Regions from separate parts of the Solibacillus ferritrahens genome, predicted to be linked through region 3. Evidence: riboswitches for the same ligand, from Rfam matches in the RefSeq annotation. Region 3 holds a riboswitch; each other region holds the start of a gene.

Region 1 (5,715 bases), on a different contig from region 3:
CTATCTTCTACTTCAAGATTATCCCAGCAACCGGCTGTAAGTGGGAGACAACAAATTAAAAATATAAGTTTTTTATAAGGAATCATGGGTTCTCCTACCTCTTATTAATAGCATAGTTCCTAGTAGAAATATGACGAATACAATATAAACTATCTCTAAATAGGCCATATATTTTGCGATGTTATTAATTTGAATAAAGTTTTTAGGTAGCATGGCTAAAAAGAAAATGATGGGTGACAAAATAAAGATAATCGATTGCTTGGCTAATTTAGGAATTAACTGGTTAATGAGCATTACTGCAATATCAAATGCCATTAAGCAGGTTGTAAATACAATAATTGTCCAGATGATAAATAAAATAGAATCAAAGCGTTCGAAGAAAATCCCTGGAATCGATATAATTTTTGAAAGCTCGAATACAGGATAATAAAGATTTTTGACCGTTGCATTCCCAAAGACGCCAACACAAATAATAAAAATAATGATATAAAAGGTAAATGGAAATAAAATTCCTAAAACAGTCATTTTAGCTGCTTTTTCAGGTTTTTTTATAAGAGAAATATAAAATAATACGATACCAAATCCTAGAAATGCGTTCAAACTGGATATTGTTCCAGACTGAAGTCCTTTAAAATCGGTTTGAAACACAGGAAGTAAATTTTCAAGCTTAATAGCCCACATCGGTGCAATAATTAATAAAGTTAATCCGCCGACAACAAAAGGGAAAAAGAGAATATTTAATTTGAAAATGGCCATCTTCGAGCCAGATACTGCATATATAACGACAAGGATAAACGCTAAACAGACAACTTCCAATGGGGTACGATCAAAAAAGTACTCCTGAGACAGGGTAGCCATTTCCCTCATTTGAAAGGAAGAGATAATAATATATTGAAAAACAAAAATAAAGCATAGTATGACTGCCACTGGCTTTGATACTAAATAGGAGGCAAAAGAGAGAAAGGGTTCATTTGGGAAGGATACGGCTATTTTTGCTAAAATCCATCCTAAAAGAAGCGCGATCAACCCTCCGAATAAAATTGCTATCCAGCCATCAGAAGATACAGTATGTTCGGTTATATACCGAGGCAAAAATAAAATTGTAATACTAATCGTATTCGAAGCAACAGCAAACATAATGTCTTTATCTTGAATCGATTCATTGTTTTTATAAAGTTTCATTACTTCACTGATCCTCCGTCTTTCTTTTTCTTATTCGATTTCAGGAATGGCTGAAATGAGCGTTTTGACAATACTGTAATCGGAGCCCTTACGACAATATTTTCAAGGGTCCATAAGTTGCCGGGAGAAAAGGATTGTGTATATGGAACACCAATACTTTTTAAGTTGGCAAGATGAACATAAATCATAATAAACACTAAAATAATTCCGTATAGCCCTAAAATTGCCGCAGCAAATATAGTAGCGAGGCGAACTATTCGCAAGCCAATCGCAAAGCTGTAATTGGGTATGGTGAATGCGCAAATGGCCGTTAAAGAAATAACTATAACCATGATGGGGGTTACAATACCCGCCATAACGGCAAGTTGACCAATAACTATACCGCCTACAATCCCAATTGTCTGACTGATTTTATAGGGGAGTCTTGTTCCAGCCTCCTGCAATACTTCATAAAAAAAGACGAGGATTAAAGCTTCAATTAAGGACGGAAATGGAATCCCTTCCCTAGCTGCCGTTATTGTAAATAATAGCTGAGCCGGAATTAATTCTGGATGGTATGAAATTAATGCAACATATAGGGCTGGTAAAAATATAGTCATGTAGAAAGAGAATAAGCGCAATAATCGAAGTAATGAACTTATTAACCAACGTTGGTTATAGTCTTCTATTGACTTTAATGAATCCCCGAAAGTGATAGGCATTAAAAGAGCAAAGGGTGACCCTTCAACAATAATGGCTATTTTACCTTTCAATATATTGAAAGCCACCCTATCCGGTCTTTCTGTATCTAAAATTTGTGGAAAGGGTGACAGAAGATTATCTTCAATCCACTGTTCAATAAATCCAGAATCCGGTGCGAAATCAATATCAATTGTTTTAACGCGACGCAAAACTTCCTGTAAAAGATCTTCTCTTACAACCCCATCAATATAACAAATGGCAATTTTCTGGTTGGAATGTGTGCCAACTTCCATCATATCGACTCGAAGATTGGGATCTTTGATTTCCTGGCGAATGAGCGAGAGGTTAATTTTAAAATTCTCTATAAACCCTACTCGGGACCCTCGAATAACTGATTCAGATTGCGGCTCTTCAAGGGCACGATATTCCATTCCGCTCGTTCCGATAAGAGCGGCTTCACTTACACCTTCCAGTAAGAAAACTGTATCGCCGGCTAAAAGCGTTTTAATTACCTGCTTCATTTCCTTCGATCTGTTGATTTCAGCAATGGCGATTATTTCTTCATAGACATGATCAAACAAATTCGAGTGAATATGTTTTCTGTTTAATTCAAGAACTCTTAATATATTTTTATTTAATAAATCCTCGTTTATAAGCCCTTTTATATAAATTAAAGCAAAAGGATGGTTCAACCGGCCAATTCTGCTTTTTCGGATAATAAGATCTGAAGAATTTCCAAGTATTTTTTTTATTACTGTAATATTTTCATCTAATTGGCCATCGAGATATAGGGGATTATTGTATTTTTCATTTGAAGATTGGACCATTTTCTTAACTCCTGTTCAAATGATGTAATAAGTTTATTGTTTTATTTTTTCCAAATAATATGCAATTCATACTTTAATTCGATGTGTTATTGAATCTTTAAAATGTGGGTGTAGCTTAGATTGAGTGAGCAATCTAAATGTATGAATTTGACATTCAACATACCTGTTGATAATATGGAGGAACAAACAAAATAGCATATATTGCGGGGGGACTCTTTTGAGTTGAGAAGGTTAAAACCTGACTCTTTGAACCTGTCAGTTAACACTGGTGTAGGGAAGCGATTCATTATATTTTTAAGCAATAATTTGAATTGTGCTTTCCCAATTTTATTTAAATGGGAGAGCACTTTTTTATTTTCGCATGCTTAAGTGAATTCATATCGAAAGCCTCTGTCCTGTGATTCTATTTGTTCGTATTCAGAATGTTAATAGAAAGGTGTTTGGTAAATGGGTATTAAACAGGAGATTCAAAGTGAAATAATTCAGGCAGTTGAAACGGTAAAACAGATAAATCCGATGGCAGGTTCTATTACGAACTCTGTAACCATTAATCTAGTGGCAAACGCTCAGCTTGCTGTTGGCGGATCTGCAGCTATGGTATATTTGCCGGATGAAGCGGAGTTTTTGGCAAAAACCGGAGGAGCTACATATGTCAACGTTGGTACACTTCTACCGATTTATGAAAAGACATTACCCCATGTAGCAAAAGTATTGCATGAAGCAGGAAAGCCATGGGTGTTAGATCCCGTTGCTGTTGGTATTGGCTCCCTAAGGACACAACTTTTAAAACAATTTAAAGTATTTAAACCGACAATTATTAGAGGTAACGCCTCAGAAATTATCGCATTAGCAGGTTTATGGGAATTAGATGGGGGGACAGATGAATCAAATGTGCGCGGTGTTGATTCTACTGATTCCGTACATGCGGCTAAAAAAGCAGCAATTGCTCTTGCAAAGTGGACAGGGGGTGCGGTTGCTGTCTCAGGGGAAACCGATTTAATAACAGATGGATCTATTATAGCTATCTCTTATGGAGGGTCATATTTTATGGAAAAAATCACGGGTGCAGGTTGCTCGTTAGGTGGAGTTGCAGCTGTGTATGCAGCGGCAGCTAATCCATTTATTGCAGCACTTACTGCCTCTGCTGTGTACAACTTAGCGGGAAAAAGAGCTGAACTTAAAGTAGATGGTCCCGGAAGTTTTCAAGTACAATTTTTAGATGAATTATATAAAGCGACAGCTGAAGAGATTGCAAACAACCCATTTGATTTGGAGGAGGTTTAAATCGTGAATACATTAGTAGCAGTTGCAATTGCGCCTTTTGGTGTAGGAGATGAATTATCTCAGGAAATAGCCGAGGTAGTGAAAGTTATCCGAGATTCAGGACTACCTAATCACACTACAGCCATGTTTACAGAAATTGAAGGCGAATGGGATGAAGTAATGAAAGTAGTAAAAGAAGCGACATTTATCCTTGCCGAAAAAGGAATTCGAACGGAAGTGGTGTTGAAAGCTGATATCCGTCCGGGATACACAAATACAATCAATACAAAAGTAAATAAAGTGAATGATATTTTAGGAGGATAATATGAGAAACATTAAGAACCTTGATATTTCAGCATATTTAGTTATAGGTCCCGAAAATACAAAAGGACGTCCAGTTGTATCAATTATTAAAGATGCAGTAGAGGCAGGATTCACTTGCATCCAAATACGCTCAAAAGTCGCTTCTGCCAGAGAATTAATTCAATTAACACGTCAAGCAGCAGATGTCATTGAAGAGACTGGAAAATCCCAGGAAGTGACACTGCTTGTAAATGACCGTCTAGATGTTGTTTTAGCTGCTAGATCGCAAGGGATTAAAGTTGACGGCATTCATGTAGGACAAACAGATATACCGGTGAACGTTTGTCGTGAATATTTAGGGGGAGATCTTATTATCGGTTTATCTGCTCGAGTTGATCAATTATTTGACTATATTAAGACAGAGGATGTCTCTCAACTTGATTATTTTGGCGTAGGGCCGTTACATGAGACCTCAACAAAACCTGATTGCGGAATTGGGGAAGACGGAAAAGTGATTACGAGAAGTATTGACGATATTGCGAAAGTTGCTGAGCTTAGTTCAATTCCCGTAGTCGTAGGCGGGGGTGTAAAGCTCGCGGATATTCCGACCCTAGCACAAACTGGAGCACACGGTTTCTTTGTAGTATCTGCTGTCACGGAGGCCGATAATCCAAAACAAGAAGCAACAAATTTAGTGAACACCTGGAACAATTATAAATCCAAATTAATATAAAACATCAGATTAAGGAGAGTACGCAATGACTGCTTCCCTTGAGGACGTATATAAGAATTCCTTCTTACATCCAACTTTAATAATCCCAAGCTATTGCCATCACAATTATTCTCTTACTCTTATTCCCCTACTATTTGGTTATTACAGGTCCAACCAATCAATTTGTAATTTCATACACTGCATTATATAGCTTATTGTCGCTAGGAATGCACAACCTTCATATCAGCATAATAAAAGTCGTTTATCATACAATTTGGTACAGGGCATTCCTTACTAATGAATAGTAGGTGGAGAAAATTGATGAATCTTAACAACCCAAATGGCAGCGATAATAAAGAGGAACATAGGACCTCTATGGATAAATGGAATAAATTGATGTTCCGCAGCAAAAATGAGAAACGGTATGTCTCGAATAGCAATAATAAAAGTAGTAGCTCTAGTGAAACAAATATTACGGCGGTAGCAGGAAACTGGATTGTGGCTATCGGAACAATTGTATCGGCAATTGGGAGTACACCTTCAACCTTTTTTACTCAGCAAACACTGACAGACTTCAATGTAATCGGAAATATTCTGCAAGCCGGCGGAAGCGCAATTGTAGTGGAGACAGAAAACGCGGTATTAGATGTGGTTGGTGGTCAACTTTCAGCTATAGGAAATTTGGCTGTCGTAGCAGGGATACTGTCAGAGAACGAACAATCAAGTCAACTGTTACAAAAGCAAGGT
Region 2 (5,715 bases), on a different contig from region 3:
TATTTGGCTGGTTGTGTCACATCAATTTCATAAGTGACTCCATCAATGACATCATAGTTATATGATCTGTAGTCAGAATTAATTAGTTGTTGTTCATCTTCTTTATTTATATCGATTTGGTGGAATTGACCAGCAGACATTTCAAGCCATTCTTTCACATCCGCACCTGTTACTTTTAACATAGCTAATGTATTGTCATATAAATATAGGTCTGCAACATTCTTAATTGCCAACTCACCTTTTGGTACGAATGTGTAGTACTCTGGATCACTTCTCGTTCCTGCTTTAAATGGCGCACCTGCTGATAATACTGGTAGACTTTCAAATGGTGTTCCTTTAATTTTATCCTTTACATAAATCGCTTGGGCATTTGTCACGATTTGAATGGAAGGATCATCCTGCACTTGTGAGAAATAACTATGAATATTTGCTGTCGTTGTTCCTACTGCCTGACGCACATAATCAATTGTACCTTCATGGGCTTCTTTTACGCTTTCCACAACTGTACTGCTTACATTTTCATTATCTTTTGCAATTTCACGCACGGCACCTGTTCCTGAAATCACATCCCAAGAATCAGCTTTTTTCTCAAGCTCTAAATCGATTACTCCTAGATGGCTACCAAATTTACCTGCCATTACGATAGGTACACCGTTCATTGTTCCATTATCAATATCCACATTCGTTAAAGTGCTATCTACTTTTCCAGGGAATACTTCATGGGCATGTCCTGTTATGACCGCATCTACATCGCTGATTTTTGTTAATAGATAGGATACATCTTCCTCGCCGATTTCATGTGTTGCATCACCCATACCTGAGTGCGACAGTACAACTACTACATCCGCGCCAGCTTTCTTCATCTGTGGAACGATTATTTTTACCGCTTCTACAGAATCATCTACTGTTACTTTTCCTTCTAAATTTGCTTTATCCCATTTTAAAATTTGTGGAGGCACAATGCCTGTTACACCAATTTTAATCATCGTACTATTTCCTGTTGAATCAATTACTTCTTTTTCAATCATGACATACGGCTCATACTTTAATTCTTTTGTCAAAGCATTGCGTACATTCGCATTGACATACGGGAATGGTGCATCATCTGTTACTTCATCAATAAATTCCAAGCCGTAATTAAATTCATGATTGCCATAAGTCGCAGCATCATAATCCAACGCAATCATTGATGCAATAGAAGGATGGACTTCTCCTTCTTTTAATTTTTTCACGGATTGAATGTAAGAGCCAAGAGGCGTTCCTTGAATGGCATCTCCATTATCAAATAATACTGTATTCGGGTTTTCCTCACGAGCTTTTTCGATGAGCAACGCAGTTTTTGCCAAGCCTAAACTATTCGTTGGCGCATCTTTGTAATAATCATAATTCATAATATTAGTATGAATATCCGTCGTACCTAAAATGCGCAATGCCACGGTCGTATTTGCTTCAACTGGGTTATATTCCGCCAAAAACCGCTGCAGAATCTTTTGCATTTGGACTTTCGTGACAAACTCATTCGGTTTGATCGTCCCGTCTTCATAGCCTGTTAATAAGCCTAACTCTACTGCCTTTGCCATCTCTTGACGATTCCCAGATCCAATTTTATTCGCATCTTTAAATTGATTTAATACATTTTCGGAATATTGTTTTTCATCCGGTATACCCCTAGCTGCAATAAGGAAGGCATGTGTGCGTGTCAATTTTTCATTTGGTGCAAACTGCGTCGGTGTTTTACCTTTAATTAACTTTAGTTCCACAGCCTTTTCAATATATGGCTTCAGTGAATCGGGTACGTCCTTGAATTGAACGGATTGTCCAGAACCTACTTCTACCCCTAATGCATCAATGACTGCCTTCACAAAATCTCCACGTGTCATTTCTTCATTGTTGGAAGTAGATGCCGCTGATACTCCAGCCATTCCACTAGTTAAAAGTGTTAATGTAAGGGCAGAAGCAGAAAGTTTTTTCCACATTTATTTCACTCCTATTATCTAAATTGTTCAACAAGTCCATCATACTAAATTGCCAGAATAGTAGAAAAGAGCAAATTGATACATTACTATATCGAGGTAAGTAGTACTTTTTGAGAGTTAAAAAAATGCCACAAGTTATTCACTTCAAGAAACGGGTACAATTTACTCAATAAATTAATTAAATTACTTGCACGTCGCAAATTCCGCGGTGCTCCTGGTAGGCAAAATGGTTTGTAGGGCCAAATCCATGACCAATATTCAGTGGGTAACGAATCGCTAATTGAACAAACTTTTTTGCTTCAATGATCGCTGTTTTTAATGGTTTCCCTTTCGCAATTTCTGCGGTAATTGCTGCTGAAAATGTACATCCTGTTCCATGTGTATGAATTGTTTTCAGTCTTTCTGTTTTCATTTTAAAAGGCTTTTCCCCTCGAATAAACACCGTATCAATCGCATGCTTACCCGCTAAATGACCACCTTTTATCACTACACATTGCATACCTAAATTTAATAAATATTCCCCTGCAAATTTAATTTCCTCTTCGGTTTTGATCGTAAGCCCGGTCAATACTTCTGCTTCGGGTATATTCGGTGTACAAACCGTTGCAACCGGAAGTAGTTTTTCCTTTAAAGCTATTGTTGCTTGCTCTTTCAATAAGCTAGCCCCGCCTTTTGCAATCATTACTGGATCTAAAATAAGTGGTATTTCTTTAGATTCCAATACCGAGACAATTGTTTCTACGATTTCTGCATTAAACAGCATACCTGTTTTAACAGCTTTTAAATCAAAATCATCGAGTACTGCATTTAATTGATCCTTTACAAAATCAGCAGTAGCAGGATAGATTCCATGCACCCCTTTTGTGTTTTGAGCCGTTAAAGCTGTAATCACTGATGTGCCGAAAACTCGAAGCTCTTGAAAGGTTTTTAAATCAGCTTGAATGCCAGCCCCGCCCCCACTATCGGATCCTGCTATAGTACATGCAATCATTTTTACCACTCCTAATAAAAATATTATTAAGTGTCACTGCAAAAGAAAGACCCCACGTAAAATACGCGGGGTCTTAGTAAGTACATATGTATAATTGTACTTTGCTCCCTACGTCCGTATTAACGGTCAGGTTCTAAGGGTCAGGTTTTAACCTTCTCAACACAAATGTGTCCCCCTGCAAATGCATTTAATTACGTCGAGTGTATCAGAATAAAATTTACATGGCAAGTAAATGGTAAAATTTTAGATTCATAATATACTTTCTAATGCAAAGTACGATTGTAAATTGCCACATCACTTATAAAAACTCAGATGAGCTATATACCATTTCATCTGAGTTTTTATTTAATCCTATTTTATTTCTTAACGACATTAAAGTTTGAACCGATAAGTTGCCAGTTTTGGGGGAAAGGTAAACCAAGTTTCCAATAACCGACACCCCGTAAATTCAGTCTTTTTACTAAATTAAATTTTGCCTGGATGGAACGTGCATCTTCAAACCATACAATATGTGAACGTCCTTGCTCATCATAATAGTTAAAGTACGGTGCCTGTGCCGTATAGTCATATTGAATGGCAGCATTATAACGTTTGGCTATTTCAATTGCACGCTGTGGACTTAATGCTTCTGCATATTCCCCCCCTTGCACAAAAGGTAACGTCCAATCATACCCATACAAATTTTGCCCAAGTAAAATTTTATTTGCCGGAATTTCCGTTAAAGCATATTGAACTACTTGTTCAACTTGAGGGAGCGGGGAGACAGCCAGAGGTGGTCCTGCAGAATACCCCCACTCATATGTCATTAGCATAACAAAATCTACTATTTCCCCATGAGCTCTATAATCATGACCTACCGTCCATTCCCCTGGCTGATTCGCACTCGATTTTGGTGCCAGTGCCGTGGAAACTGTATAACCTTCAGCATGCATACGCTCTACCGCACTTCTCAAGAAATTATTATAGGCTTCCCTTTGATCACCTGGTATTCTCTCAAAATCAAAATGGATATCCGACACATTCCCAATTCTTTTTGCTTCTGCAATAATATTGTCAAAAAGTAAGTTTTGTACTGCTTTACTTTGAAAAATGTCACGTGCTAGCTCACTACTGAACTGATAATCTTCTAGATTCGTTATCGCCATTGCAATACTTGCATTATTTTCTGCCGCCAAACTAGGTAATGGTGCAATTACTGGCGCCTTTAATGAACCATCCCGTCCAGCTTCATAGCTGAATAGGGCTAAATACGTTAAATAGGGACTCGTTTCACGCACTTGATTTACTAGTAGTTCACTTACTTCATCGCCTCTTGGTTCAACATAAGCGAAAATTTCAGCAGATGTTTTCGCAGCGGGAGGAATATATAAACGCGTTCCAATCATTAATAATGCATTTGGCGATAAACCATTTACTTGTGCAAGTGTCAAATAATTCACATTAAAACGTTGTCCTATTGACCATAAGCTATCCCCCGGTTGAACAATATAATATTGACCATTTACTGGAATCACAAGCGCTTGCCCTACAACTAAGCGATTAGGCTCGGGAATTTGATTGGCATCCACAATATTCTGTATCGTCGTTCCATAAGCTTGCGCAATTCCCCATAGCGATTCTCCTGGCTGTACAACATGAATTTGAATTGTCGGTCCTCCTTTTTCTATATACTAATTTATGAACTTAATGCTCTATTAATGCGAGAGAAAAAGTCATAAATGAATAAGAGTACTTTTTGAAATAATTTTTATACAAAACTAATTAAGATATGCGCATCCTAGCAAACTTTTTCATACTATAAATGTGAGGTGAAAAAATGCCAAGAGTAAAATATCGAGACGCAGATGTCGATTTGATGGCAAGAATGATGCGAGCTGAGGCTGAAGGTGAAGGAAAACAGGGGATGTTATATGTTGGGAATGTCATTGTCAATCGTGCAGTGGCTTCTTGCTTAGACTTTAATGATGTAAGGACAATTGAACAAGTCATTTATCAAGTACAAGGAAATAACTATTCATTTGAAGCTGTTCAAAAAGGGAATATGTTTTATCAGCGAGCACGACCTACTGAACAAAGATTGGCGCGACAAGCTTTAGATTATTGGAGAGAACATCCTGCAAAATATGCCCTGTGGTATTTTAATCCGTCTGGTGAATGTCCTCCGACATGGTATGGGCAACCATTTACAGGGCAATTTAAACAACATTGCTTCTATGAACCTGTAGCCGGAACATGTGAAAGTGTATATATAGGATAGATTTTCCTATCGCTAAATCATTAGAGAGCCTTTTAAAATAAATAAGGCTCTTTTTTTATTTTGAAAAGAAAGTGATAATTATACTTATTTTTTGTTGGACTGCTGGTTTTTATCGTGATTTGTTTTGTTATTTTTATTTTTGAGTTTAGCATCAAATTCTTCTGCAAATTCAGCTACATTATCTTCTGGATTTCGATCATGACTTGTCTTATTATGATGCAATTCTTTATAAGTAGCATAAGGGTTATGTGTTCTTTCGTTCAACGTCTTTTTGTTGTTTTTGCTCATATTCATCCACCTCCTACTGATTTAATGTGCTCAGTATTGGGGGTTTTATGCCTTTTCCATCTTCATTTACTTCCTTACTTTTTGTGATAAAAAAATTATCTAATGCCATATTAAGAAGGAATCCAATTGAAAGGAGAATACGAAATGGGCCGAGACGACAGCACAAGTAAAGGAACTAATAAGAGGTCGTTACCTCAAACACC
Region 3 (5,715 bases):
CGTCAAATGCCCAATTCCTGCTCTCGCCAGCATTTCAGAACTCGCTGAACCAAGTGCCCCTACCCCAATAATTAAGACTTTTGCCTGCTGGATACGCTGTTGCGTGTTTTGCCCTAAAAATAAGGATTGTCTTGCATAACGATTGTTCAAGGCGTCACCATTCCTGCTGTCGGGCTGCTCGGAGTTGCATACTCTTTTTCTTCTATTCTGCCTGCCTCAAAGCCTAATCTGCCAGCATCTATTGCGAGCTTCATTGCCTCAGCCATTCTTACAGGATCCTTTGCTCCAGCTACAGCTGTATTCAGTAATACCGCATCTGCCCCTAACTCCATCGCATAGGCAGCATCTTTAGGAGAGCCAATTCCTGCATCTACAATAATCGGAATAGTTGACTGCTCTATAATAAACTTTAAATTCATTGGATTTATAATACCTTTGCCTGAGCCGATTGGTGAAGCACCTGGCATAATCGCATGAACACCCAAGCTTTCAAGGCGTTTTGCTAGAACGACGTCATCCGATGTATACGGTAAAACGATAAATCCTTCTTCTAACAGCATTTCTGACGCCTTTAAAGTTTCAAGGGGATCCGGCAGTAATGTATGCCAGTCTCCAATGACTTCGACTTTTATCATGTCACACAATCCGGATGCCCTAGCGAGTTTAGCAATACGAACTGCTTCCTCAGCATTTTTTGCCCCTGCTGTATTAGGCAGCAGCGTATATTTCGTCAGATCGAGCTGCTCCAAAAAGTTAGGCTGCTCTTCTGAAAAAATATTCATTCTTCTTACGGCAAACGTTAAAATTTCTGCCTGTGATACTTCTACTGCTTTTTTCTGCACCTCAAACGACGGATATTTCCCTGTCCCTAACAGCAATCTGGATTGAAACGTGCGATCTGCAATTTTTAACATATTTCATCCTCCTCCAACAAAATGAACAATCTCTACCACATCACCTTTTGATAAGCTCGTCATTTCATAGTTTTCTTTCATAACAATTTCCTGATTAACCTCTACGACAACAATGCGATTTTCTAAGCCATAATGTTTCAGTAATTGCTGAACATTTTGAAAAAGCTCGAGTTGCTTTCTCCCATTCACTGTAATAGACATCGCTTACTCATCTCCTGTTCGGTCGATTCATTTGAAAAGCCTCGACCCATTCTTTTTTTACAGCTTTTTTTAATATGAAGCTCGCAATCATCTCACCTGTTGCTGGTGCTAATAAAATCCCGTTTCTATAATGTCCTGTTGCAAATAATATCGCATCATCATGTGGATGAAAGCCTATAAACGGTTTTTGATCGAATGTTTGTGGACGCAATCCTGACCAGGCAGCATTAATCTTCATCTGACCAACTGCAGGAAAGAGTTCCTTCGCTTTTTGAATTAATGTTTCCATGCCATCCAGGCTTACGTGTTCTGACCAATCATTTCCCTTCATAGTAGCGCCAATAACTAGCTCCCCATTATTTCTAGGAACGATATAGTATTTATCATGAAAAATAGTATGTTTTAATAAAGTGCTTCTCCCTTCAACAGCAATACATTCCCCTTTGACCGGTGTTATTTGCTGCTCTATACCTAGCTGCTGAAAAAAGGGATTACTCCAAGCACCCGTAGCAATGACAACTCGTTTTGCTTTGATCATTCCTAGTGTTGTATCTATTTGAAAAGTATCCTGCTGCTTTTGAATCTTTAACACCTTTGTATGCTCAAAAATGGATGCACCGTAAACTTGTGCCCCTTTAAAAAAAGCCTGGCATACACGATACGGCAGTACACTAGTATCCTCTTCAATATAGGCAGCCCCTATTATATGCGGGGAAACATCGGGTTCTAGATTTTTTACTTCATTTGCTTCAAGCCATGTCACAGTAGGCAGTGCGAGTATTGTCCCTAATTCTTTCTTGTCACGTTCAGAAAAGGCCAGCTTTAAAATCCCTCCCTTTTTGCAGCCAATATCAATGCCACTTAGCCCGTATAGTTCATCCTGTATCTTCGAATAGAGCGCCTGACTGTATCTCGCAAAAGTGAAGAAGTCCTTTCCATCGCCCTCATATTCCGAATGTGCACCAAGCATACCCGCCGCTGCACTTGTCGCTTTTAGACCAATTCGACTTTCCTCAAGGACGGCTACCTCGACTTGATCCTTTGCTAAATAATAGGCAATCGCACTTCCAATAATCCCTCCGCCAATTACGACTACGTCATAGCTTGATTGCATCTTTAATGGCCTCCCTATATTGGTGTGCTGCTGCAAATGGATGCGTTGCCGAAAAAATACCGGACATAACCGCTATCCCATCTGCCTTAACATCTAGGAGTGCCTGTACTCGATCCACATGAATCCCACCAATCGCGAAGACGGGAATTTTTAAGTTCTTTTTCATTTCATGTATGGGAGAAAGACCGTTTGGAACCTTTCCTTTTTTACTGTTTGTTTCAAAGCAATGTCCATAAAGAACATAATCAGCCCCTTGCCGCTCTGCCTCCATGGCGCCCACATAATCATGAATCGATCTACCTATTCGAAGTTGTGGATATTGATCTTTAACCTGTTGTCCCGATAAGCCTCTCTCCGGTAAATGAATCGTTTGAATACCGTTGCTCAAGGCAATATCCAAATGACTATTTACGATGATTTTGTCTTTCGGGACAGCTCCCTTATCCAAATATTCCAGTAAAGTCACCACTTCTTTTGCTGTTTTTGTTTTTTCACGTATTTGGATATAATCCACGATTTGCTGAATTTGAATGATTTTTTGTGCTAATACTAAAATTGGCTGACTATCATCTGTTACTGCCATTAACTTCATATAACTACGCCCCTCCAGGATGTTTACAAGTTCGTAACATGCTCATTCCTATACACTTCCTGTTGCCAATCCTGACAAGTCCAGGACATTTCCCAAAACTGCCACTCATAATAGCAACTGCGCTTGAAATGGGCTGTCAATTCACGTTCATCATTTCCTGGCATCTGTGCAAATCGATTCATCATTTCCTTTTGTTTTTCAATTGTTTGTTCCATCTCAGCGGAGGCATATAAATCAATCCACTGCTGATACAACTTAACACCCGGTGTTGCTTTTCGTAATGCGGCTCCGATTTCCTGATATAACCACGGGCAAGGTAGTATCGCAGCGTATGCGTCGGCAATCATCCCTGTATAAAATGCTTGATACATGTGACTGACATAATTGTACGCTGCAGGTGCTGGTTCAAAATTACTGATTTCTTCAGGCGTAACCTGCAACTCATTAAAAGTCGAACGGTGTAGCTCTAACTCTGCTTCCCGGATAAAGTTCGCGGTTTCCAGGAAATAAGCTACATCCTCATCCTCATTAGCTTTTGCCGCCAGCATCGCAAGTAGTTTCATATAATGCTTTAAATAATATGAGTCCTGCAGCATATAAAATTTAAACTTTTCCAGCTCCAATGTTCCATCAGCAATACCTTGTACAAATGGATGCTTCAAACTGGCCTCCCAATAATATTCCGTTTGCTTTCTTACTTCTCCACAAAAATCCATCCTAATTCCTCCTTGGAGGCGTAAGCAAAAAAGGCACCTCTACGAAAAGTAGAGATGCCTAAAAAAGTGCATATGTACGCACTTATTGCTCCCTACGCCAGTATTAACTGTCAGGTTCTAAGGGTCAGGTTTTAACCTTCTCAACACAATTGTGTCCCCCCGCAATTAAAAAATTTGCAAAAGAAAAGCTCTCCAAAAAGATGGAGAGCGCCACGTACGATTATTAGCTTGTACATTTTGCTCCCTACGCCCGTGTTAACGGAACAGGTTCTAAGGGTCAGGTTTTACCTTCTCAACACTTACGTGTCCCCCTGCAAATTCATTTAATTACTACTAGTCTACTGATAATTCTGAATAAATGCAATGGTATTTTAAATTATTTCCTACTACCTACCATTTTCTCGCTTCATTCGCTACGTATAGTGCGACAGTTTTATTTTGCTTCCAAACATTGTTCCAGCGTTTCAGTGGTACCGAAGCTTCACCGGCATATGGTGCTATTTCAACCGTCATCGCAGGTCGGTCTTTAACTTTTGTGAAGTAGTCCTCAGAAGCTGCAATTGGTTCGTTTTTTGTTGTTACAGGCATCATTTTATAGCCTGTAATTGAAGAAACTCCCTTTACTAGCTTTTTCGTACGTTCAAATTGGTTCTTCGCTCGACTCCAATATATAATTTGACCGGATGAATGATAAGATACATAGGCTAAGTGATTGCCGCGATCAATCAGTCTTTTCATTGCAAGTGCTTCAGGCTCTGTATTCGGCGCTTTTCCTTTATATTCTTTATACGAAGGCTTTGTCATTTTAATTAATTGCCAGTTCACATTGAATTGACGGTTTAAATCGACACCATTTATATTTGCTTTCCAACGATTAAAATTGGAGCTCCCATTCATCGCTCTCAACTTGGCCATAGATGTTTTCACTTTTCCACCTTGTGAAAGTGTTACACCATCTGGGTTAACCATTGGTACAAACACAATACTTACCTCACTTAATATCGTTTTCACATCATATTTTTCTATCTTCGTGCCATTCACGTAGGCCTTTAAATATGTATCAATCATTTCCATCAGCACATTCGTCGTCATATGTTCCCGGCCATGAAATGCCGCATCAAATAAAACTTCCTTTTTACCAGTTCCGAGCTTTATTGAATAGATAGAGCGCCCTTCAACAGATTGTCCAATTTCCTGTAATTGCGTAAGTGAAGGATACATCAGGGAAATCATTTTTAACTTAGAGGCTATTTCATCAAATGTTAACATTTTTGAACCGTCAACTAATTGAGCATAGTGAACATCAGTTAAAGTAAGGAAAGCTGTTTTAGAAGAATTTCTTACGATACCTTGCTTCCCTTGTATCCCGGTTAATAAAAGCTTTTCCCCTTTTGCTACTCTTTTTAAAACAGCCCCATTCTTATCCTTTAGTTCCGTATCCTTTTTTGCGATTACTTGTACTGGGTACTTACCAAGGTCAATCTTTTCTGTAGCAGCATTTGTAGTCATTGGATGAAAAATGGCTGTTGCAAAAAATATAAAACTAAAAAGCAATATTTTTCTCATGAAATCCCTCCCGCTTAGGTCTTTAAAACTTAACTTCTTTACCCTTAACTGTACAATAAAAAACAGCCTGTAAGAATATTATTCCTACAGGCCGCCCATATTAATTGTCTTTTACATCTTTACGATTTTTCTTCAGCATTTTCGATAATACTTCATATACAATCGGAACGATGACTAATGTTAATACTGTTGATGATAATAAACCACCAATTACTGTTACGGCTAAGTCCTGAGATATTAGTCCGCCACCAGCACCACCGAATGCCATTGGTAACATCGCACCAATTGTTGCAATCGCGGTCATTAAAATTGGTCGTAAACGGGTTGCCCCAGCTTCCAATATTGCTTCACGCATATTCATACCTTCATGTTCCATACGGATAATACGGTCAACAAGTACGATAGCGTTCGTGACAACAATACCGATTAACATCAGTAATCCCATCATAACCGATACAGAAATTGTTTGGCCTGTCGCGAATAGCCCAATCCATGAACCGATCACAGTAAATGGTAATGAGAATAAAATCGCAAATGGTGCCAAACCTTCACCGAATGTTACAACTAAGATGAAGTATACAATGGCAATTGCTGCAATCATCGCTACCCCTA
Region 4 (5,715 bases), on a different contig from region 3:
ATTTGAGTCTGCACTCTTACAAGAAGGCTTCCATATAGAAGCATATAAACAAGCGCTACTATCTCAGCAGGTTCAACAACAAATACAGGAAACATTAGAGAGCTATAAGCAAAATGTCCATACTTTAACAGTGCAAATTGCAGAAGAACAACAAATGTTAGAGGGAAAAGAATTGGTGGATTTGAAGGCTATTGAGCAACAGATTTCGCTGCTTAATGAGCAAATAGAAGCCCAATATTCAGAAGTGAAATTAGTCCATTCTTACGCATTACAGTGTGGGGAAACTTTAGAAAAGCTTGAAAAATCAGCTCGACAAATAGAAGATTATAAAGAAAAATTAATGCAAGTCGAACATGTATATGATTTAATTCGTGGACAGAATGAAGCGAAAATTTCTTTTGAACGATTTGCGCAAATAGGCTATTTAGAAAAAGTAACACAAGCTGCAAATGAAAGACTACGTGTTTTATCAAATGGTCAGTATTTTTTAAAGTCAACGGGTCGTAAAGAAGGAAATGCACAAAGCGGGTTAAGTATTGATGTATATGATAGCAACACTGGGCAAACACGCGATGTTAAAACATTATCCGGAGGTGAAAAATTCAATGCTTCGCTTTCACTAGCTTTAGGAATGGCGGATGTTATTCAAAGTGTTCAGGGCAGTGTGCATATTGATACTATGTTCATCGATGAAGGCTTCGGTACGTTGGATGAAGAAGCATTACGACGCGCTATCGATATTTTAATTGACCTACAGCAAACGGGTCGCTTAATCGGTGTCATTTCACATGTCGCGGAACTTAAAGCAGCGATGCCGGCCATTTTACAAGTACAAAAGCTAAAAGAAGGCTATAGTAAAACAGAAATTATTATTAAATAAATGATTGTACAAAAAAACACATTTCACACGAAAGACTGAGTGAAATGTGTTTTTGTGTTAACGCTTTGTAGCTCGTCGTGTAGTTGTTGCACGTTGCGGAGTAGATTTTTTATCCATCATTTTTTTTATGATGGGATAAAGTATTGGACCGAATTTAATTGCTGTTTTAACAAGTTTGTTTAGTTTCATACGTATACACTCCTTAACGAATATCATTTCGTATAAGAAATATACCCAATTAAGGAGCTTTCATAAACATTAACGTAAAACTTTAATAGCTTTCACTAAATTCCAAATTCCCGTAATTGAAAAGATAATCAGTAAAGCAACAAGGGCAATAAAATGCGAACTTACAAAGAAATCCTGTATCGCCAAAGTTTCATGAGTCAAAAATAGCGAAATAAAAAAGTAAATAATATACAAAACACCAAAAGCAATCGGAATAAGTTGGGTAATAAAAGCCTTTTTCGAGTGCTCCCTTACAAAATCATCTTTTGAAACAACATATATAATGAACGGCAAGATAGAGGGTGCAAAGTAAAAGCTTAAATAGCTTAATGCACTTAATCCTTTTGATTGATCCATTTCATTCACTCCTTTGTATGTATACGAACGGTCTAGAATTTAGTTACAAAAAAATCGTCTGTTGAAAGTTGGAAAAATATTCGATACAATTAATTTGTTCAAACAATATTTATTTAGATGTACCACAAGGGGAGCCGAGTAAGTCGGCTGAGATTGTGCACGTAATTGCACTGACTCTTTGAACCTGTAAGTTAGCACTTGCGTAGGGATGTGGATAGAAACCGACTGTTCAAACGATAGTCAGGCTTTTGTCCTGATTATCGTTTTTTTTATTTTTGCAGATGGATTTCTATTCCTTCTTCACTTCTGTTACATCGGAAAAAGGAAAGGAGCATTGTTATGGACAAAAAGAGATTACTTATGATGGTGGAAATAGCGATTTTCGCTGCCGTCGGACTGGTGCTGGATCAAATATCATTTAAAATGTGGGCGCAAGGTGGATCGATTAGCTTTGTAATGGTTCCTATTATTTTAATGGCAATTCGTTGGGGGTTAACAGCAGGTCTTGCAACTGGCCTACTAATCGGAATAATGCAGATGATGTTTGGAGCTTATATTGTCCACTGGCTTCAGGCAATTCTTGATTATGGTCTTGCTTTTACTGTAGTAGGTTTAGCGGCAATTATAAGAAAGCCTTTATTACAAGCAACGCAATCACTAAATAAAACAAAAATGGCGCTTTACATTGTAATAGGTACGTTATTAGGTGGATCTTTACGATTCGTTTGCCACTTACTTGCCGGAGTTGTCTTCTTTAAGGAATTTGCAGGCGACGATAACGTATGGATGTATTCCATTATTTACAACGGTTCCTACATGCTGCCAGCAACAATTATTACAGCTATTATTGCCATCTTATTATTCACGTCTGCACCACGTTTATTGCAAAAAGTACAATAAGTTTAATTATTAATATAGAACTAGGTTTGAAGTGCGGATTGCCATCTTCAAATCTAGTTTGTTTTTTTATTATAAATGTACTCTAATCTATACTTCATTTTTGCACATAATTCCTGGATTTAAACACATCATTTAAAAAAACAATGAACACTTACAACCGATTTTAAGTATGTTATAGTTAAGGGTAGACATTGTTTAGAGGAAGGAAGTTACACATGATTGTTACAACACAAGAAGAAATCAAAGCTTTTAAAAAAATAGGACGTATTTGTGCTGAAATTCGTGAAGCGATGAAAGCGGCGACAGTACCGGGCGTGACAACAAAAGAATTGGATGAAATTGCAGGGCGAATGTTTGCCGAGGCTGGCGCAATTTCAGGTCCAAAAGGTGAATATGACTTCCCTGGCTATACTTGTATTTCAGTGAATCATGAAGTGGCACACGGTATTCCAGGTAGTAAAGTGATTCAAGAAGGCGATATTGTCAACATTGACGTATCAGGTTCATTGGATGGGTATTTTGCAGATACTGGTATTTCCTTCGTTGTCGGGGAAGGCTACGAGGATAAAGAAAAGCTTTGTGCTGTAGCAAAATCAGCATTTGAACGTGCAATGACAAAAGTTAAAGCAGGTTCAAAATTAAATCAAATTGGTAAAGCAGTTGAACGTGAAGCGCGTGATCATGGCCTAACGGTTATTATGAACTTAACGGGGCATGGTTTAGGAAAATCATTGCATGAAGAGCCAAACCACGTATTAAACTATTATGATGCCTGGGATACAACAATTATGAAGGAAGGGATGGTTTTAGCAGTAGAACCATTCATTTCAGCAAAGGCAGAGCATATTGTCGAATCTGGGGATGGTTGGACATTTGTCACTCCGGATAAATCATTAGTCGCTCAAATTGAACATTCAATTATTGTAACAAAAGACAAACCAATTATTTTAACAACATTAGAAGACTAATTAGAAAACGTGGAAGCATATAATGCGGCCACGTTTTTTACTTTTGTTCTAGCGGGTGTTTAAATCAACATAAAATAATCAAACGATTCAAATAAATCACAACAACAATTACCATTTTCATACACTTTCAAGTAAAATATATGTAAGGATTCGTAATAGAGGAGGCCGTTGAATGAAGAAACTAAATGATTTGGATCTAACATTAAAATTGGATAAGAAGCTATACAAAAAGCAATTGAAAGAGCTGCAGTATGAAGTGCTTAATATTCAGCAATTTTTATACAACAATAAAATCGGTCTCATCTTCGTATTTGAAGGAATGGATGCAGCAGGAAAAGGGGGGGCCATTAAGCGATTAACAGAACACATTGATCCCCGTGGATTAATCGTTTCGCCAATTTCCGCACCACAGCCACACGAAATGCGTTATCATTATATGCATCGATTTTGGAGGAAGTTACCCCAGCATGGACAGATTGCCATCTTTGACCGTTCCTGGTATGGTCGTGTATTAGTGGAACGCATCGAAGGCTTTGCAAAAGAACATGAATGGCAGCGGGCGTATAACGAAATTAATGGTTTTGAAAAGCAATTAACAGATGAAGATTATATTATAGTTAAATTCTGGATTCATATAGATGCAGATGAGCAATTGAAGCGTTTCATGGAAAGAGCGGAAGATCCGTATAAATCATGGAAACTAACAGATGAAGATTGGCGAAATCGTGAAAAGTTTAATTTATATATAGAAGCGGCAGATGAGATGTTTGCTAAAACAAATACAGAAAATGCCCCTTGGTGTTTAATTCCTGGCAACGATAAATTTTATGCACGAGTACAAGTGCTAAAAGAAGCTGTTGCTCAAATTGAGAATCAAATAACAAAACGGGGTCTTCAACTTACTAATGTTTTTGAAAATCATAATGAACAAGCAGCAGAAAGTACACTGCCTGAATTTATAGAAATACAGCCAAAGCAAAAAAAGAAAAAGTCATAAACGGATAAATAAGTTTGGCTGTGAAATGTAGGTGAGTTAAATGAAAAGCTTATTCAAGCTATTTCAAAAGAAGGAGGGTCCAATGGTTCAACTTATTGGGCAACAATGTTCATTGCGTACTTTTACCCTGTCTGATGCAAGAGCATTGACAAAGCTATTAGTAGATAATAAGTTTTACTGGTCAACATATGAACCGTTACATCGGGATGAATTTTATACAGAAGAGACACAGTACAAGAAAATATTGGAGAGCATGCATCTTTTGCAAACAAATAGAGAGTTTTCCTTTGGTATCTTCCATAATGAAACAGGTCAGCTGATTGGTCATATTTCGCTCTATTCTATAAAACGATTACCATACTCTAGCGGCTTTATAGGGTATTCCATGGATGAAAGATTTATCGGAAAAGGCATTGTAACCGAAGCAGTTCGTTTAGTAATGGAGTTCGCATTTTCAACTTTAAATATTCATCGCATTGAAGCATATGTGGCTCCTCAAAATTTGGGCTCCATACGTGTTTTAGAGAAGTCAGGATTTGCGAGAGAAGGTTTACTCCGAGAATTATTATTTATAAATGGTAAATGGGTTGACCATTATATGTACGCAATATTACAGCGAGAATATAAAAATAGATAAGTTCCATATTTTTAAGGCTATAAAAAAAGCTATAGTGCTCACCTAAAAATACTTTGGGTGAGCGCTATAGCTTATTATTTTACTTTGTCAGATCCATCAGATACTAAATCTAATTTACCAGTTTCAGGATCAATGATTAGACCGTGTACAGGAACACCAGTCGGCATTAATGGATGGTTTCTTACTAAGTCAACGCTTTTTAAAACACTCGTTTTAATATCGCCGAAACCTCGTAACCATTCTTTTAAATCAATACGTGCATAGTTAATAACATCTATCGTTTCCTGTTTTACACCACGCTCAAGCATATGACCAATCATAACATTTGAGTCAACTGCACTCATACCGCAATCATAATGACCAATAACATAAACTTCATCAGCCTTTAATTCATACACAGCTACCAAGATGCTGCGCATGATGCCCCCGAATGGGTGATTTACGATTGCGCCAGCGCTTTTAACAACTTTTACATCCCCATTACGTAAGTTCATTGCTTTTGGTAATAATTCCACTAATCGCGTATCCATGCAAGATAAAACAACAATTTTTTTATCAGGGAATTTCGTTGTCGCGTATTCTTCATATTGCTTTTCAGCTACAAATTTTTCATTAAATTCTAAAATATTTTGTAATGCAGACATTTATTCTTCATACCCCTTTCATATCTATATCCATTTTAAAATATTATTTAGATAATTCAAACAAATGTGTGCGATTAAAGATAAAAATTTAATAAATAAAGAGA

The links. Region 3 has a riboswitch for thiamine pyrophosphate ahead of tenA (thiaminase II). Riboswitches for the same ligand answer to the same signal wherever they lie in the genome.
Region 1: it holds a riboswitch for thiamine pyrophosphate, as region 3 does, so the genes downstream of both, thiM (hydroxyethylthiazole kinase) here and tenA (thiaminase II) in region 3, are expected to answer to the same signal.
Region 2: it holds a riboswitch for thiamine pyrophosphate, as region 3 does, so the genes downstream of both, thiD (bifunctional hydroxymethylpyrimidine kinase/phosphomethylpyrimidine kinase) here and tenA (thiaminase II) in region 3, are expected to answer to the same signal.
Region 4: it holds a riboswitch for thiamine pyrophosphate, as region 3 does, so the genes downstream of both, thiT (energy-coupled thiamine transporter ThiT) here and tenA (thiaminase II) in region 3, are expected to answer to the same signal.

What each region holds. Positions count from the first base shown of each region.
Region 1 covers NZ_JAXCLE010000005.1:109,776-115,490, forward strand. Annotated here, with positions in the region: gene SNE38_RS06820 (Ger(x)C family spore germination protein) at 1-86, opposite strand, end outside; gene SNE38_RS06825 (GerAB/ArcD/ProY family transporter) at 73-1,182, opposite strand; gene SNE38_RS06830 (spore germination protein) at 1,182-2,690, opposite strand; TPP riboswitch at 2,886-2,985, shown strand; gene thiM (hydroxyethylthiazole kinase) at 3,138-3,974, shown strand; gene SNE38_RS06840 (MTH1187 family thiamine-binding protein) at 3,978-4,277, shown strand; gene SNE38_RS06845 (thiamine phosphate synthase) at 4,279-4,989, shown strand; gene SNE38_RS06850 (DUF6944 family repetitive protein) at 5,290-5,715, shown strand, end outside.
Region 2 covers NZ_JAXCLE010000007.1:151,837-157,551, forward strand. Annotated here, with positions in the region: gene SNE38_RS09210 (bifunctional 2',3'-cyclic-nucleotide 2'-phosphodiesterase/3'-nucleotidase) at 1-1,976, opposite strand, end outside; gene thiD (bifunctional hydroxymethylpyrimidine kinase/phosphomethylpyrimidine kinase) at 2,155-2,967, opposite strand; TPP riboswitch at 3,056-3,154, opposite strand; gene SNE38_RS09220 (LysM peptidoglycan-binding domain-containing protein) at 3,324-4,613, opposite strand; gene SNE38_RS09225 (cell wall hydrolase) at 4,784-5,224, shown strand; gene SNE38_RS09230 (hypothetical protein) at 5,309-5,512, opposite strand; gene SNE38_RS09235 (hypothetical protein) at 5,639-5,715, shown strand, end outside.
Region 3 covers NZ_JAXCLE010000023.1:3,334-9,048, forward strand. Annotated here, with positions in the region: gene SNE38_RS16910 (ThiF family adenylyltransferase) at 1-150, opposite strand, end outside; gene SNE38_RS16915 (thiazole synthase) at 147-914, opposite strand; gene thiS (sulfur carrier protein ThiS) at 918-1,115, opposite strand; gene thiO (glycine oxidase ThiO) at 1,123-2,229, opposite strand; gene SNE38_RS16930 (thiamine phosphate synthase) at 2,213-2,821, opposite strand; gene tenA (thiaminase II) at 2,845-3,537, opposite strand; TPP riboswitch at 3,610-3,708, opposite strand; TPP riboswitch at 3,762-3,860, opposite strand; gene SNE38_RS16940 (M14 family zinc carboxypeptidase) at 3,928-5,103, opposite strand; gene SNE38_RS16945 (efflux RND transporter permease subunit) at 5,204-5,715, opposite strand, start outside.
Region 4 covers NZ_JAXCLE010000005.1:167,698-173,412, forward strand. Annotated here, with positions in the region: gene SNE38_RS07085 (SMC family ATPase) at 1-880, shown strand, start outside; gene SNE38_RS07090 (hypothetical protein) at 938-1,069, opposite strand; gene SNE38_RS07095 (DUF4870 domain-containing protein) at 1,139-1,465, opposite strand; TPP riboswitch at 1,583-1,691, shown strand; gene thiT (energy-coupled thiamine transporter ThiT) at 1,805-2,365, shown strand; gene map (type I methionyl aminopeptidase) at 2,581-3,333, shown strand; gene SNE38_RS07110 (polyphosphate kinase 2 family protein) at 3,506-4,330, shown strand; gene SNE38_RS07115 (GNAT family N-acetyltransferase) at 4,413-4,967, shown strand; gene SNE38_RS07120 (beta-class carbonic anhydrase) at 5,042-5,611, opposite strand.